One region of the Corallococcus silvisoli genome, then DNA from elsewhere that is predicted to be linked to it. Evidence: riboswitches for the same ligand, from Rfam matches in the RefSeq annotation. Region 1 holds a riboswitch; the other holds the start of a gene.
The links. A riboswitch is a leader RNA that binds a small molecule or an ion and turns the genes downstream of it on or off. The one in region 1 is predicted to bind cobalamin.
Positions count from the first base shown of each region.

Region 1 (5,206 bases):
GCCTGTCCCGCCCAGCACCACCGCCAGCAGGGCGCCCATCAGCGCCGCGCGCTGGCCCTTCGCGCCCACCCGCTTCGTGTCGGTCCGCATCGTGTCCTCGTTCCTTGCCCGCCGCGTGGAGGCGGCGGGGCTTCCTGGCGGGAGGCGGGACGGGCACGAAGGCGCTGGAGCTCCTGTCGCGCGGCGCGACCTGGAGTCCTGTCTTCGCCGTCAGCTCCCCGCGGAGGTTCCGGTCTGTGTCCGGGCCCTCCCCGAATGGGAGGAGGACACCGGGTCGTCGCCAGGTCTTCGGACTCACGAGGACGGGGTGCTTGCGAACACCGTCCCTGCTCACCGCTGCGGGGCAGTCCCGGACTCACACCGGGTTCCCTGGACGCCCTCACGCCCCATGGCGCGATGGCATCGATGACGGGGCGGGACTATGGCGCCCCCGGGTCAATGTCAATGCGGCGAGGGCTCCACCGCGGCACCAGGAGGGAGGCGGGCGTGTCATCCCGGCGCTCCCACCCGGGAAGCCTCCCCCACCCCGAATCCACGGGATGGGCACGCGGCGCCCGGGACCGTCCGGTGGAGAACGGTCCCGGGTCCCGCCGCGCGTCGCGGACTACGGCAGCTGCACGCCGTTCACCACGGCGACGGCGTCCAGGTCGAAGCCGCCGCTGATGCCCGCGTAGCCATTGGCGCCGGAGTCGCGGATGCGCACGAAGCGCGCGCGGGTGAGGCCGACGTCCGCCAGGTCGAAGCCATCTCCCCCCGCCACGGCCGGGTCGGTGGGCGAGATGCCATTGCCGGGGCTCGAGTACACGGGCTTCACGCCCGCGCAGCCCGGGAAGTCGTTCGCCACGTCGGAGGACGCGCACGGGAACTCGTGCCAGGTGACGCCGTCGTCGCTGACGGCCACGACGCCCGTCTCCGCGAACGGCTTGCCGCTGGGCTTGAGGAACGCGTTCTCGAACACGAGCAGGTCCACGCCCGGCCCATCCGTCACCGCGATGTCGGTGAACTCCAGGATGATGACGCCGTTGCGTCCGAGCGACAGCACGTCCAGCGAGCCCGAACCCGCGCCAGCGCCCTGCGGAGGCCCGAGCACGATGCCCGGCAGCTGGCTCTGACCGAAGCCCGCGCCGGCGCCGGGCGTGAAGGACACGATGCGGTCCGCGAACGGATCCCCGACCAGCGCCTGGTCCTGGAAGCGGTCCGGCGAGTCCTCACCACCGCACGCCACGGACAGGAGCGCGGCGAGCCCCATCGCGAACCGCTTCGAGAGAAGGGTCTTCATGGGTGTTCTCCGGATGAGGGTCATCACGGGGCCTGCTGGATGCGGACCAGCCGCGCGCCGTTCTTGTCATCCACGGCCACGAGCAGGTCCGCGCCAATGGAGGTGATGCCGGTCACGCTCGTGCACTGGTCCGCGTAGACGAGGACCGGCTGACGGGCACCGACGGTGACGGTCGCGCCGGCGTTGGTCACGGTGAAGGCGAAGCGCGAGATGTCCGTCCCGGCGAAGTTGTAGTTGGGCGGAACGTAGTCGCCGCGAAGCACCGCCACGCCCTCGCCCTGACCCGCGGCGGCGACGAAGTTGGAGCCCACGGCGAGCGCGGGCGCGTCCGCCACGGCGAACGGGGTGCCCGAGGAGAGCGCCTGGGCAATCGCCGCGGGGGCCACCGCGCGGCCCTCGTTGAGGTAGGTGGTGCCGGAGTAGTAGCCGAGCATCGCGACGCCGTTGGTGGACACGGCGGTGAAGCCGCTGCCATCCGTGTCGGGCGGGAGCGTTCCGACCTTCAGGGCGGTGAACGGCGAGGTATCCGTCTTCAGCGCGTAGATGCCCAGGCCGGCCGACACCGTGTCCAGGCCGCCGCCGTTGATGAGGAACGCGCCCGGCACGACACCCGCGGAGAAGTTGCTGGGCGCGGAGAAGTAGACGGAGGAGGCAGGCGTCACGGTGTCATAGACCCCCACGGAGCCCGGGAAGCCCGCGCCGGACTTCGTGTACCCCGTGAGGATGCGCTGGCCGTCCGACTCCACGAAGGAGCTGAGGAAGAGCGACGTGGAAGGGCCCCGGTCGGCGGGCGCGGCCACGTCGAAGAGCGGCGTCGCGCCCAGCGTCACCTGCGGCCACGTGCCCAGCGAGTACAGCGCATGCGGGCCGACATAGCCGACCGACACCACCGTGTAGAGCGAGTACGTGGGTCCGGGCGTGACGCCCACCGGGCCCGCGGAGGCAGGCAGCGGCGCGGCCTCACCGGCCACGAAGCCCGCCTGGAGCTGGAGCGTGCCCAGCTTCGGGTCGTAGGCCGCGCTCGCGCACGGGTCGGAGCCAGCGTCCGTGCCCGCGTCGGTGGTGCCGGCATCCGTGCCCGCGTCGATGGTGCCGGCGTCCGTGCCCGCGTCGATGGTGCCAGCGTCCGTGCCCGCGTCGATGGTGCCAGCGTCGGTGCCCGCGTCGATGGTGCCAGCGTCAGTGGTGCCCGCGTCGGTGGTGCCAGCGTCGGTCTCCGTCCCCGCGTCGGGCACGGGGTTGGACTTCAGCTCGCAGCGGTTCTCGACGCAGGCGTAGCGCTGTCCCTCGGGAGGGGTGCCCTTGTCGCGGCAGTCGAACTCATCGATGCACTCGTCTCCGCAGCCCGTGCCGGTCAGCGCCATGGCGAAGGTCGTCAGCACCAGCACGAGGCCCCGCCCTGAAATCATCCGCTCTGTCTTCATCCGCGACTGCTCCCTTGCATCGCCCCCACGGGCGAGGTGATTCCAAGGGGCGAGGGACGGAGAGCGGACCGCGAACGAAGGACACGTCAGGACACGACACGCCGCGCGAGCGGAAGACCTCCGTCACCTCCCCTCGGAGGCTCCGGTCTGGCCATGCCCGGGGGCATGGGTCGTGGCAGGTCTTCGGACTCGCAGGCGCGGGAGAGCCCTCATCGGGTCACCCACCTACTGGCCGTCGCTTCCCAGCCCACTCGGGGGCCAGTGCTTGCGAGGACGGCGTTCGTTCCTGCTCACCGCTGCGGGGCAGTCCCGGCTTCACACCGGGTTCCCTTTAAACTCCGCCTCTGCATGAGGAGGAGTACCGACGACGGTCGCTGAAGTATGGCGGAAGGCAAGGCTTGTCAATACGAGCGCCTGCAACGCTTCACGGCACCGCGACGATGTCGATGGCATTGGACACCGAGCGCCGCGGGTCCACCGGACACGCATCCAGCGCCGCGCCCTTCGCCTCGGGCGTGGAGTTGCCGCGCCGCTCGACGAACTGGCCGTCGCGCACCTCCACCACGAACACGCGGCCCGCGTTCACGTCCGTGACGTACACGGCATTGCCCACCACCGCGAGCCGGCCGCCCACCGCGAGGTTGCAACCCGTCTCCGGCCCTCCGGTGCAGCCCGGCGACAGCGCGTACGAGGCCACGGGCCGGTCGTCCTTCACCAGCACCAGGCCCGTGGCGCGCACGGACTTCGCGCGGTAGCCGCTCGCGGTATCGAACACCGCCTCTCCCAGGCAGCTCACCACCAGTTGGTCGCCCACCGCCTGCACGTCGCCCGCGTTGAGACAGTCCTTCGCGCCCAGGTCAATGGCATGCACCCCGCCGTCCGCGGGGTCGATGCGCGCGAGCATCCCGGGGCCGTTGGGCAGATAGTCATTCACGGGGTTCAGGTTGGTGAGCGCCACGTAGACGCCCGCGTCCACCGACACGGCGGCATAGGGGAGCGCCATCGTCGTCCCGCCATCGAACGACTTCAGGTCCAGCCCCGTGAGCGGAACGGTGTCCACGAGCCGGGGATGCTCCGGGTCGCTCACGCTGACGCGCGCCACGGCGTTGCCCTGCCGGAAGTCGGAGCCGGCCGTGCCGAAGAGTGGGATGTAGAACGTGTCGCCGCGCTTCGCGATGACCTGCGGGCTGGTGTTCGCGCCCAGGTTCACCTGCCCCACCGTGCGCAGCCCCAGGCCTCCGCCCTGCGACGGTCCTTCCCGCTTGAGCACCTGGAGCGTGTTGTTGACGGAGTCGAGGACATACACATACGGAGGGTCCACGAGGATGTCATTGGGTGACGCCGCCACCGCGCCCAGCGAATCCTCCTCCACCACCGTCCCCAGCGAGCCCGCCAGCGCCTGGGACAACACCGAGCGCGCCGCGTCCGCCGCCAGCACCACCCCGTCCCACGCCGCGAGCGACTGCACGCCGGAGCCGAACTGCCGCCGGGGCCCCATCCGGTCCGTCCCCGCCTGGATGCCGACCAACTGCCCGTTGGTGTAGCAGGCCGTCACCACGTCATACATGCACCGGCCCGCATGACAGGACTGCACGTCCGGACACGCCGCGCCGCACGCGCCGCAGTTCAGCGGGTCGCTCGCGAGCGCGACGCAACCGTCGCCGCAACGCTCGGTCCCGGGAGAGCACCCCTCGCGGCACGTGCCGGACTCACAGACCTGTCCGGAGGGGCACGCGGCGCCACACGCGCCGCAGTTCAGCGGATCACTCGCGAGTGCCACACACGCGGCGCCGCACGTCTCCGTGCCCGACTGGCATCCACACACGCCCGCCTGACACACCTCCCCTGTCCCGCAGGTGACGCCACACGCGCCGCAGTTCGCGGAGTCGCCCTGGAGGTCCGCGCACTCGGCGCCACAGACGCTCAGGCCGGACGTGCACAGCACCTTCTCCTCCGGACAGCCGGTGAGGACCAGGGCCAGCAACACGAGCGCGAGCCGCGCATCAAGGAGGGGACGCGACATGGGAGTCCTTGGGGGCAGAGGGTTCGAGCGCCACGGCGAACGTCACGTAGGCGGCCCGGCCCGGCAGCGGCATGCCGGTGTAATCCGCGGTCCGGGCATCGAGCAGGTTCTTCACGTCGAACGACACCGTGAGGTCCGGGCGGCGCAGGAAGGTGCTGGAGGCGCCCACGCTCACCCAGGTGCGTGCAGGCAGCGACAGCCGGGCCTCCCCCACGCGGTTGATCAACTGCGCGGACTGGACCAGCACCTCCGTGCGGCCGTTGAGCCAGTCCGGGCCCACGCGCAGCCGGCCCACCCACTTGTGGCGCGGGCGATACGGCAGCTCCTTGCCGAAATAGCGCGGGTCGCCGTAGCGGTTCTGTGTGCGGGTCCACGCGTAGCTCGTGGTGGCGACCAGCCACGTGCGCGGCCGGGCCTCCGCTTCCACCTCCGCGCCCCACACGCGCGCGGCGGCGAAGTTGTAGGGCTTCGCGAGCATCG
Region 1 is NZ_JAAAPJ010000014.1:111,592-116,797, forward strand. It holds gene GTY96_RS26530 (hypothetical protein) at 1-90, opposite strand, end outside; cobalamin riboswitch at 263-422, opposite strand; gene GTY96_RS26535 (cell surface protein) at 605-1,279, opposite strand; gene GTY96_RS26540 (hypothetical protein) at 1,303-2,703, opposite strand; cobalamin riboswitch at 2,861-3,085, opposite strand; gene GTY96_RS26545 (MXAN_6577-like cysteine-rich protein) at 3,128-4,726, opposite strand; gene GTY96_RS26550 (TonB-dependent receptor plug domain-containing protein) at 4,707-5,206, opposite strand, start outside.

Region 2 (5,206 bases), on a different contig from region 1:
GAGCACCCCGGCGTCCGCGCGGGCCATGAACGCCTCCACGGTGGCCGGGTCCTCGCTGAAGATGCCGGCGGTGAGGCCGTAGGCGCTGTCGTTGAGCCGCGCCAGCGCCTCGTCCAGCGTGCGGAAGGTCGCCACGCCGACGAAGGGCAGGAACAGCTCGTCGCGCATCAGCCGGTGGTCGTGCGGCAGCTCCACCACCGTGGGCGCGACGAAGTGGCCGTGCGAGAGCGACGCGTCCAGGGCCGGTGCGCCGCCGCCCGCGTGCACGGTGCCGTCGCGCCGCGCCTCCGCCACGGCCTCTTCGAAGCGGCGGACGGAGGCCGCGTTGATGACCGGCCCCATGAAGACGGACGCGAGCGCGGGGTCCCCCACCACCGTGTCGCGGGCCTTCCGGGCCAGCCGTTCGAGGAAGTCGCGGCGCACGTCCTCGTGCACGTAGATGCGCGACAGCGCGCTGCACTTCTGGCCGGACATCCCGAACGCCGAGCGGTGGCAGCCCTCCACCGCCGCCTCCAGGTCCGCGTCCTTGCAGACAACGGTCGCGTTCTTCCCGCCCAGCTCCAGCAGCGCGGGCCGCACGTGCTCCGCGGTGAGCTGGCGGTGGATCTCCATGCCCACCGTGCTGCTGCCGGTGAAGGCCACGCCGTCCACCGCGGGGTGGCGCACCAGCGCCGCGCCCAGGCGTTCGCCCTCGCCGTGCACCACCTGGAACACGCCGTCCGGCAGGCCCGCGTCCTTCAAGGCGTGGAAGAGGCCGTCCGCGCAACCCGGGGCCTCCTCGCTGGGCTTGAGGATGACGGCGTTGCCGCCCAGCAGCGCGCCCGCGCTCATCCCCGCCGCCAGCGCGAGCGGGAAGTTGAAGGGGGAGATGACGACGAAGACGCCGTAGGGGCGCAGCACGCTGCGCGTGTCCTCGCGGGGAGACAGGCGCGCCATGGGGAGGTGGAAGCCGCGCGCGGACTCCACCTGCCCGGCGTAGTAGCGCAGCAGGTCCGCGGCCTCCTCCACGTCGCCCAGGGCCTCCAGCCGGTTCTTGCCCACCTCCAGCGTCATCCCCGCCGCCAGCTCCCACCGGCGCTCGGAGATGAGGTCGGCGGCGCGGCGCAGGATTTGGACGCGCTCCTCCCACGCGGTGGCGCCCCACGCGCGCTGGGCGTCCTTCGCCGCGCGCACCACGCGGCCCACCTCGCCGGGCGCGGTGCGGTGGAAGCGCCCGATGATTTCGGAGGGCCGCGTGGGGTTGCGGCTGTCCAGCAGGTCCCCGCTGTGGTGCGCCTTGCCGGCGATCCAGGACGGGTACTCCGCGCCCAGGCGCGCGCGCACCGTGGCGAGCGCGGCGTCGAAGCGCGCGTGCAGCTCCGTCAGGTCCGCGTCCAGCACCGAATAGGTGATGCGAAAGGTCATGGCCGCTCCAGGAAACGGGTCAGGCCCCGGGCGAGCAGGTCCACCAGCTCGTCCACCTGGGGCTCGGTGATGATCAACGGCGGGCCCACCATCACCAGGTCGCCGTTCGTCCCGTCGGCGTGGCCGGTGTTGGGCCAGAGGATGAGCCCCAGCGCGAACAGCTCCGCGAGCAGCCCCTCCACGGCCCTGCGCGCGCGAGGGAAGGGCCGCTTCGTGGCCTTGTCCTCCACCAGCTCCACGCCCGCCATCAGCCCCACGCCCTGCACGGAGCCCACGTGGGGCAGGGGCAGCAGGACCTCTCGCAGCCGGCGTTGCAGGTAGGCGCCCACGCGCTCCGCGTGCGCCACCAGGTCGTGCCGTTCGTAGTAGTCCAGCACCGCGAGCCCCGCGGCCGTCATGCACGGCGCCTGGAGGTACGTCTGCGCGTGCATGAAGCCGCCGGAGCCCCGGCGCAGCTCCTCCAGGTGGTCCTCGCGCACCAGCACCGCGCTCAGGGGCGCGTAGCCACCGCTCAGCCCCTTGCCCATCACGAGCACGTCCGGGGTGAAGTCCATGAGGTCGCTCGCGAAGAAGCGGCCGGTGCGCCCGCAGCCGCACATGACCTCGTCGGCGATCATCAGGATGCCGTGGCGCCGGCAGACGGCCGACACCGCCTCGAAGTAGCCGGGCGGCGGCACGGACGCTCCCGCCGATGAACCGATGACGGGCTCCGCCACGAACGCGGCGAGCGTGTCGGGCCCCGCGCGCTGGATGGCCTCCTCCAGGTGCCGCGCGTAGTGCGCCGCCCCGTCGCGCGCGTAGTCCTCCAGGCCGCAGCGGTAGGGGTAGGGCGCGGGCGTGGTGACGACCTGGGACAGCATGGGGCCGAAGAACGTCTGGTAGTGCGGCCGTCCGGACATGGACAGCGCGTAGAGCGTGTTGCCGTGGTAGCCGGGCACGCGCGTGATGACGCGCGAGCGCTGGGGCTGTCCGCGCTCCACCCAGAGCTGCCGGGCGAACTTCACCGCCGCCTCGATGGCCTCCGAACCGGAGCCCAGGAAGGCCGCGCGCTTGAGTCCCTGGGGCGCGTGTTCGCACAGCCGGGTGGCCAGGGCCTCCGTCACCTCGGTGGTGAAGTGGGTGCCGTTGACGTACGCGACCTGGAGGAGCTGCTCATGGACGCGGTCCGCGACCTCGCGGTTGCCATGGCCCACGCTGGCCACCAGCGCGCCCGCGGAGCCGTCCAGGTAGCGGCGGCCCTGCGCGCCGTACAGGTAGATGCCCTGGCCGTGGGTCACGACGGGGAACTCGCGCGACAGGTTGCGCAGGAGCACGTTCCCGTCCGGGTAGCGGATGGCGTTCAAAGACAGACGTCTCCCCAGGCGGCGCGCGTGGAGGGCGCGCTCGCGGTGGATGAAAGGAATTGAGAGGAGGAATGCGCGAAGAGGCGTCAGGCGCGCCGCGCCCGGGGCCTCCCGTGCCGTGTCTGGCTTCCGCGTCCTGTCACTGCTTCGCGCTGTCTTCGCCGCACTCCACGCATCGCTCGTCCTAACGGGCGACCCGCGTCGCCCGGCCAGTGACCCACGAAGGAGGAGGCGAGGTGTCCCGGTGCGACGCCGCGCACCCGGGCCATGGACGGGCCCGAAGACACCGACCCCCACCCCCGCGGGTGGCTGGAGACACGAAGGGAGAAGGGGAGTGTGCCGAGGCGAAAATCCCTGTGAAGACAGGGGCTTGCGCTCGGACCTTCCCGCCCTCCCTCGGGGCTCCAGGTCGAACCGTCCGTGGATGTCTCCCACGGGCCGGATGCGGGCAGGTCTTCGGGCTTGTGAGCGCGTCCGGCGTGAGGCGGGCCGGGGTTCCTACTGGCCGTCACTTCCCGGGGCCCACACGGGCTCCAGTGTCATGGACGGCGGTCGTTCTCACCTACCGCTGCGGGGCAGCCCCGGATTCGGACCGGGTTCCCTTTTCAGCCTGGGTAAACCCAGGCACCAGCATGGCGTCGTCTATACGCCCGGCTTGTTTCAGGTGTCAAGGCAATGTCTGTCATGTCTGGTTCTCCGGCGCGAGCGGCGGCACCGCGGTGGGACGCCGCTCCGCGTCGAGCGCGACCAGGATGAAGCGCCCGCGCGTGCACAGCAGGCGCGCGCCGGACAGCAGGTCCTCCGAGTAGAGCTCCACGTCCACGGTGAGGGAGGTGCGGCCGGTGGCGACGACGCGGCCCACCAGCTCCACCAGCTGGCCCTGGCGCACGGGGGTGTGGAAGTCCACGCGTTCGCTGGACGCGGTGACGACGGTGCGTCGCGCGTAGCGGCTGGCGGTGATGAACGCGGACATGTCCATCAGCCGCAGCGCCTGTCCGCCGAAGAGCGTGCCGTAGTGGTTGGTCTGGTCGGGGAAGACCATGTCGACCATGCGGGTCTCGGTGGCGGACGGAGGGAGGGAAGAAGAAGGGGACGTCATGGCAAGGACTCCTGGCGTGCGGTGCCGCCAGCGCCGAGCGCCGTCGGATCCGGGACACACGGCTCCCGGGCCCGGGACGCGGGCGGTGGCGGACGCACGGGACCGCGAGGGATGACCGGACCTTCCCGCGAGGGGCCGGGGTACCGCCCTGTCGGAGACGATCCTCCGCAGGGGCCGAAGGCAGGTTTTCGGACTCGTGGGCGTGCTTCCGGAGCGCTCCCCACCTGATGGGGATGCCTCCGTGGCGTCTACTGGCCGTCGCTTCCCAGTCCGACTCCGGACCAGTGCGTGTGACAGCGTTCGTTCCCACTCACCGCTGCGGGGCAGCTCCGGATTCGCACCGGATTCCCTTGCTAAACCTCGCGGACTCCCGCGAGGCACCGTCGGCGGGAGGCACGCTAGCCGCGCGGTTCACATCCGCCAAGTGTCCACGAGTGCGTTGGGTTGAAGGCGCTCGCGCTTTCGTGCGAGGAGGCACGACGTGACTCCTCTCCGAAGGATGTGGTGGCTGTGCTACCTCCTGTGGACCGCGTGCGCGGGGCCGGAGGTGAGGGCGCCCCGGAGCTATTCACAGGCGTCGATGGACTCCGCGACGGCCGGATGTCTGCGAAGCCCGGCGTGCGCGTCGCAGGTGGGTGAGGACGCGGTGCTGCCGTGGCTGTCGCGGGCGGCCGCGCGGGCCGGCCAGGCCGCCGCGATGATGCGCCTGTGGGAAGCGGCGGAGGTGGCGCGCGTGGAGCGGGCGCTGGTGGAGTGCGCGAAGCAGGCGAACTTCGAAGTGAACGAGCGGATGCTGGGGCCGGGGAAGCGGACCTCGCCGGAGGTGTGCCGGGAGAAGGTGGTGGACGCGAATGGGCGACAGGTGACGCGGGCGATGCAACTGGGAGAGGCCAAGCACGCGGCGGCACTGGAGTGCGTGCAGCGGGCCCTGGGTGACACGGACGCGGGGCGGTTCAGCCTGGAGCCGCGCTACCTGCGGGACGCGAAGACAGGGCGGATACGGTGGTTGGACCCGGAGGAGGTGGCGCGGTGGCTCGCGGCCGGGCAGTTCCACCTGCTGGTGGGGAGCATCGCGCCCGATGTGGTGCTGCACGCGCTCGGGAACCCCCTGAAGGTCCAGGCCCTCTACGACTTCAAGTTCCCGTGCCCGGCGACCAACGATGCCAGATGGGACACCTATCCGCCGGCAAGCCCCTTCGCCGACAGGCCGCAGAATGCTGTGTACCAGGACCTCTTGGCGAGCGAACGGGCCCCTCTCCTGGTATCCCCCAACATGGGAATCACCCAATGAACGAGCAGGTGCCGACAGTTCGTGAATCGATGGAGATTGAAGGGACGACCGTGGTCCTCATGAGGGAGG
Region 2 is NZ_JAAAPJ010000028.1:68,835-74,040, reverse strand. It holds gene GTY96_RS35595 (aldehyde dehydrogenase family protein) at 1-1,404, opposite strand, end outside; gene GTY96_RS35590 (aminotransferase family protein) at 1,401-2,747, opposite strand; cobalamin riboswitch at 3,178-3,394, opposite strand; gene GTY96_RS35585 (acyl-CoA thioesterase) at 3,430-3,846, opposite strand; cobalamin riboswitch at 4,021-4,233, opposite strand; gene GTY96_RS35580 (hypothetical protein) at 4,328-5,137, shown strand; gene GTY96_RS35575 (type VI immunity family protein) at 5,134-5,206, shown strand, end outside.
Region 2: it holds a riboswitch for cobalamin, as region 1 does, so the genes downstream of both, GTY96_RS35590 (aminotransferase family protein) here and GTY96_RS26540 (hypothetical protein) in region 1, are expected to answer to the same signal.